Regions from separate parts of the Vibrio sp. Vb0937 genome, predicted to be linked through region 3. Evidence: predicted binding sites of a transcription regulator. Region 3 holds the regulator's gene; each other region holds the start of a gene.

Region 1 (2,281 bases), on a different contig from region 3:
TACCAGTTTGCCGGTTGCGATGGCTTCAATTTCTGGTACGACGTAAGTAGGTTGTTCCTTCGTAATAACTTCTTCTAAGGCGTTCCCATCTAACATGTCGATAACATAACTACGGTGAGCGACTTGCATCGCTGGAGCATTGGCATAGCGATCACAAGCAATCACTTCTAAACCAAGTCTCTGGCATTCAATGGCGACTTCTTTACCGAGTTCGCCAGAGCCTAAAAGTAATACACGGGTAGCATTTGCGCTAGTTGCAGTGCCAAACATAGTGTTCCCTTACAAAATAGAGTGATGAGACAGAAATTGCAGGAGATCATACTGAAGTTTTATGACAAAGCAAACGTTTGCTTTTGGTTTTTAGGTAATAAAAAAGCTCTACATGTTGTAGAGCTTTTTGTTGAATTTGTCGTTTATACGTTGACAAAACTAAGCGGAATATCTGGATTCAACGCTTCCAACGTTGATTGCGTATCGGCTAAATGACTGATCTTACCTTCTGAGTTCTCTACCAATGCAGCGGCTTTGATGCTGTCAAAGGTTTCACCCGCAAGTAAAACTTGGATTAGCGCAACTTGTAGCGGTGGCAAGCTAGGATTAAACGCTGCATTTTCTGCATAAGCGCCTTGGAATACACGACCGCTAGTCATCTCTAATGCTAAACCACTCAAGTTGTTGGTGTATGGAGAGTGGCTCATGTTCATCGCTTCAACTGCAGTTTGGATGAGTGCGTCTTCATCATCACATGAGAATTGGTGTTTAACTTCTGCCATTAAGCCGGACTCGATACCGAGATCATTTGGTCCAAAGGCTTCAGGCAGGTATTCATGAAGTGACTTTTCTTCGCGTTCTGGGAGCTGGATTTTAAGCTCGTTTGCGGTAGATAACTCATTCATGAACTGGCGGCAGTGACCACATGGGCTGAAGTTGATAGTGATATCCTTAACACCACGTTCGCCTTTCATCCAAGCATGGCTAATCGCAGACTGCTCTGCGTGAACCGTTTGACCCAACTGTACACCAAAGAATTCCATGTTGGCACCGAAGTAAAGGCGACCTGAAAGACCACGAACGATAGCGCCGACATAAAAGTCAGAAAGGGGAGCATAGGAGTACGCTGCGGCAAAAGGAAGTAGCGCAACACGAAGCTCTTTGTCTGATAGACCGGTAGCTGAAAGCAACTGCTCAAATTGTTGAACTGAAAGCGTAGCATCAAAATCATCAGCTTGGATGATAGGAGCAAGTTGTTTGGAAAGTGCTTCTGGAGCGCCTGCTAGCGCCTGTTCAATGCGACTTTTCATGTTGAATCCTTGTTATTGCATGGACAGTTATTCTATGTGAAAGATAGAAATGTTCCGTGCGTTAGATCACGATAAATAATGCAATTGATAATTCTGTTACATAATTAGAGTGAGCTCACACATGTATTCGATTGCACAGGTGTGAAGCGTTATCTCCGTCTCACAATTAACCATATCAGTATATATTCATATGACCAAGGAGCAGGAGTATGTTACTAACGCGACTTTTACCGCTACGCTACTTTATACCTACGTAATCTAGAGCGAGTGGTAGCACCTAGAATGCTCATGCTATGAATGTATATCTCAGTCAAGTCCCTTCACGATATTACTGGGTGAGTTTGATAGATAAGATAGGGTTTTGAAAAGGGATAAGTAAGAAACGGAAAGGCTACGGCCTGCCGGAAGGAGGGCAGACCGAGAGCGCTTAACTATTGATATAGCCAGACCGCCAAAGCAAAAAAACTTGGAGCCAAAATAGAAGTTATGATCCCACATAAAACCAATGCGAGTGATGAGAACGCGGCATCTATGGGCTGTTTCTCTGCACAAGTAGCGGTGCCTAAGGCATGAGAGACTGTACCCATTGTCAGACCACGTGCAATCGGGTGTTTAATTCCAATTAAGTTGTAAATTGGGTATGCCAAAATCGCGCCCAATAAACCAACAATCAGAACCAAGATCGCCGCAACGGCAGCTTCACCACCGAGGTGACTCGAAATTTCCATTGCTATTGGCGTAGTGACGGATTTACCCACTAGACTTGCGATTAAACTGATATCTGCTTTGAAAGCGACTGCGATCAAGGTGGTTGTCATCATCGACATCACACTGCCTACTGTGCAAGCAAAAGTGATGATTCGCCAGTTTGCTTTAATCTGTGGTAGTTGTTCATATAGCGGGTAAGCCAGAGCAACTACGGCTGGTTGAAGTAAAAAACTGATCCCTTCGTTATCCGCATAATACGTTTCAAACGGTAC
Region 2 (2,281 bases), on a different contig from region 3:
TACTCGTGCTGAAGACTTAGGGCTAGCCCTGATTGGCCCTGATGAGCTTAAAGATTTAAGAACGCACTTAACTGCTTGGTTTAAAGACGCGGGCGGTTCAGACGAGATATAGTGCCATTAAGAAAAGCTAAAATTCACAACGATAAAAAGCAGCATTAATGCTGCTTTTTTTATACCTAAATTTTAGCTGTACGCATTTCTATAACTAGAAAAAAACCAGAGGTTAGCCTCTGGTTTTTTCTGTTTGTTTAAATGCCAACTATAGGGGCTTAAAGCATTTTACGCGCTGCTTCTACAACCACTTTAATTGAACGCGCTTCCGTTTCTTTCAGAGTTGAATGATCTGGAATCTCTTTTTGTGTACGGTTGATGATAACACCTGCCACACAACCCGCTTTTAAACCAGAGCTCGCACACATTGTTAGCAGTGTTGCAGACTCCATCTCGAAGTTAAGTACGCCCATGTCTTGCCATTCTTGCATAGAGCCTTGGAAACGCTTAACAACACGACCAGAGAACGTATCGTAACGTTCTTGACCAGGGTAGAACGTGTCGCTTGATGCAGTCACACCCATGTGAACTGTAGCGCCAGACTCTTCTACCGCTGCTTTCATTGCGGTTGCTACTTCAAAGTCAGCAACTGCTGGGAATTCCATAGGAGCAAAGTGTAGGCTCGCACCGTCAAGACGAACTGACCCCGTCGTTACGATCATGTCACCCACGTTTACATGCGGTTGAATTGCACCCGTTGTACCAACACGTAGGAAAGTACGAACACCAAGCTGTGCCAATTCCTCTACTGCGATAGAGGTAGAAGGACCACCAATACCTGTAGAACAAACCACAACAGGTTTACCGTCTAGCTCTGCACGGTATAGCGTGTATTCACGATGGCTTGCTAGAAATACTGGATTTTCCATTTGTTCTGCGATTTTTTGAACACGCGCTGGGTCACCAGGAATGATCGCTAGAGTCGCACCATTAAGATCAGCTTCAGTAACACCTAAATGGAATACAGCTTGAGACATAAGTCGCTCCTTATTGTGGCTTATTTTATGAACAATAAGCTCATTAATCAGTTATTGGGTACAGATGCACTGTAGCGAACCTTTCACCAACATAGAGTGATCACAATCACAATGACAAAATGTAATGAAAATGAAATTTCAAACAAAACTGGTATTGATCACACTTTAAGGAGCGTTAAATCATTTTGTTGCATAGCAATGCGTGATTTCAAGGACGAGAAAAACGTCTGATCGCATCAGGTGAATACGGTTAAAAAAAGCCCGATACACGAATGCCTCGGGCTATTAATGAGTGGGATCATTGGTTAGGTCAGTTATTTGATCTGTTTGGACTCAAAACGAAGTAATCTCAACGCATTCAATGTCACCAGTGCTGTTGCACCACTGTCAGCTAATACTGCAACCCACAACCCAGTAACCCCAAGTAAACTTGTCACTAAGAATACACCTTTCAAACCTAGCGCTAACGCGACATTCTGACGAATGTTACTTAGCGTCGCACGCGACAGTTCTATCATGGCAGGTAGCTCAATCAACCGGTTGTGTGTTAACGCCGCATCAGCAGTCTCGAGCGCAACATCCGTACCGCCTCCCATCGCAATACCAATGCTCGAAGCTTTCATGGCTGGAGCATCATTGATACCGTCTCCCACCATCGCAACGGTATGTTGTTGTGATAGTTTCTCGACGTAATGCACCTTGTCTGCAGGTAACAAACTCGCTTTATAATCCAAGCCTATTCTATTTGCCATTGCTTCTGCACTTCTCGGGTTGTCACCCGTTAGCATCACCGACGTGACCCCAAGTTCCTTCAACATTGCGATGGCTTGCTGGGCATCTGAGCGCAATGTATCTTGCCATGCGATCACGCCAATGACCTCGTCATCGTAACGAACAATGACAACCGTTTTACCTTGTTGTTCCAACGTAACCACTTGCTCTTTGGCTTCCTGAGAAAGTGGAAAGTCTGCCTTTGAAGGCGTGACCACTTGGACCATTTTTCCATCGACGTAACCAGTGACACCAGAGCCTACTTGCGCGGTTTTATCCAACGCTTCAGGAATAGTAAGCCCCTGCTCTTGCACTTTGGTAACTAAAGAAACCGCTAGAGGATGACTTGAACCAACCTCGATTGACGCAGTTAGGCTAAGTAACTTGTCTTCATCCATATCAAAAGCAAAGACGTCAGTCACTTCTGGTTTACCTTGCGTCAGTGTCCCAGTTTTATCAAATGCGACAGACTCAACCTTGCC
Region 3 (2,281 bases):
AAAGCCCGCGAGCAAGGTCGACACATTAGCTACTTTGGCCCACAAGCTAATGACTTCCCGGGATTAGAAGAGTTTTTCCGTAAGTTCGGGCATGACGGCACTGGCAGCGTGCGCCGTTATCTGCACACGTTTGACGAAGCGGTTCCCTACAATCAAATGCCAGGCACGTTTACACCGTGGCAAGACTTACCCGAAAACAGCGACGTTCTGTTTTATGAAGGGTTACATGGTGGCGTGGTCGATGGCGATGTTAATGTTGCTCAACATGTGGATTTCTTAATTGGCATGGTGCCGATTGTGAACTTAGAGTGGATCCAAAAATTCGTACGTGACACTCGCGATCGCGGCCATTCGCGTGAAGCGGTAATGGACTCAATCGTGCGATCCATGGACGATTACCTCAACTATATCACTCCGCAGTTTTCTCGTACTCACATCAACTTCCAGCGCGTACCGACCGTTGATACTTCCAACCCACTTAATGCAAAAGGCATCCCTAGTTTGGATGAGAGTTTTGTGGTGATTCGCCTACGCGGTATCAAGAATGTCGACTTCCCATATCTGCTGGCCATGATTGATGGCTCATTCATGTCACGCCACAACACGATTGTCGTACCCGGCGGTAAGATGAGCTTTGCAATGGAGCTCATAGTTCGGCCTATCCTACAACAGCTCATCGAAACAGGGAAAATTGGCTAAAAACCTGCCAGCGAAGATGTTTACTTTTCATACCGTGATCATGTGCACAGTTTTGCTTACAAAATCTCAATCATGGCACGATTAAAATCAAGAAATCGTTTTCGAAAAAGGATACTATTTCTTACCGAAACACAAGAGAGCTTGCAGCATATAAAAAGTGCTCTTATTCTAGTAGGCCTAATTCAGGCTTAGCTAAAATATGGATAGCGCAAGCGTACCCTGCAGAGGAAGTGAGATATTATGGTTCTAGGTAAACCTCAAACCGACCCAACATTAGAGTGGTTTCTTTCACACTGTCATATTCATAAGTACCCTTCAAAGAGCACGCTAATTCACGCGGGCGAAAAGGCAGAAACTTTGTACTACATCGTTAAAGGTTCTGTTGCGGTTCTTATCAAAGACGAAGAAGGTAAGGAGATGATCCTTTCTTACCTAAACCAAGGAGACTTTATTGGTGAACTTGGTCTATTCGAGGAAGACCAAGAGCGCACAGCTTGGGTTCGTGCTAAATCTCCTTGTGAAGTTGCTGAAATTTCTTTCAAGAAGTTCCGTCAGCTTATCCAAGTAAACCCAGACATCCTAATGCGTCTTTCTGCGCAGATGGCTCGTCGTCTTCAAGTAACTAGCCAAAAAGTGGGTGACCTGGCGTTCCTAGACGTAACTGGTCGTATCGCTCAGACGCTTCTGAACCTTGCAAAACAACCAGACGCAATGACTCACCCAGACGGCATGCAAATCAAGATCACTCGTCAAGAAATCGGTCAAATTGTTGGCTGTTCTCGTGAGACAGTAGGTCGTATCTTGAAGATGCTAGAAGAGCAGAACCTAATCTCTGCTCACGGTAAAACCATCGTGGTTTACGGTACTCGTTAATCTCGAACTAGAGTGACACGAACAAAATTATAAAAGCCACCAATGGCAACATTGGTGGCTTTTTATTTACTCATGACCAAATGAGATAGGGTGCAGCGAACACTAATGAGTAAGCTTAACAGGTTAACCCTAAAACTTAGCCATTCGTACTTTCAAAGATTTTGTCAGCTGAAGCGGCCACGAAACCTGGGTACAAATCACCATTTTCCATCGGATAGCGCTTAGCAAATTCATAAAAACCGCCAGGGATAATTTCAGTGCCTTCGCTAAAACGAACCGCTACTTTATCTGCCATGGTCGATGACTGCTCTAGCAACACCTCAGGAGTGCCCTTCACTTCACCACCATTTTCATTAATGGTAAACCCAGCGGTACGCAGATGATCGTTTACCTGCTTCACTTCTTCATATTCATTGAGCTGGTTAACGCTCACCGTGAAGTGGTTTGCTCCGTAACCATGCGCCGCAAGCCAAGATGCGTACTCACTTTCTTTAGCCAACGTTTGGTAATCAGCAAAGCTTAAATCCCACAAGCGTCCACCATGTAAGAATGCGCTATCGTTCAGCTTGTCAGCATCGACTTGTGCCACCAAATTTTTCACAATCTCTTGTAGCTCAGACGAGCACTCTTCAACTTTTAGCTCACTAATAAAGACTTTAGGTTGCTTCGGATCTGGGTGCTCATAGTGCTTAGCAACCAGCTTTTTGCT

Evidence for each region. The regulator CRP, encoded in region 3, controls carbon source genes, mostly activating them, when cyclic AMP is high. The targets are predictions, from matches to a motif close to TGTGANNNNNNTCACA.
Region 1: a site for CRP is predicted at 1,406-1,421, ahead of cdd (cytidine deaminase). Genes of this name have one in related genera too.
Region 2: a site for CRP is predicted at 1,124-1,139, ahead of udp (uridine phosphorylase). Genes of this name have one in related genera too.

The regions. Positions count from the first base shown of each region.
Region 1 is NZ_JAWOTK010000006.1:171,195-173,475, reverse strand. It holds gene purT (formate-dependent phosphoribosylglycinamide formyltransferase) at 1-270, opposite strand, end outside; gene cdd (cytidine deaminase) at 414-1,301, opposite strand; gene R7P67_RS11650 (LrgB family protein) at 1,733-2,281, opposite strand, start outside.
Region 2 is NZ_JAWOTK010000003.1:19,920-22,200, reverse strand. It holds gene R7P67_RS07000 (DUF1887 family protein) at 1-112, shown strand, start outside; gene udp (uridine phosphorylase) at 270-1,028, opposite strand; gene R7P67_RS06990 (zinc/cadmium/mercury/lead-transporting ATPase) at 1,343-2,281, opposite strand, start outside.
Region 3 is NZ_JAWOTK010000026.1:30,413-32,693, reverse strand. It holds gene R7P67_RS19870 (phosphoribulokinase) at 1-699, shown strand, start outside; gene crp (cAMP-activated global transcriptional regulator CRP) at 940-1,572, shown strand; gene R7P67_RS19860 (DUF1338 domain-containing protein) at 1,709-2,281, opposite strand, start outside.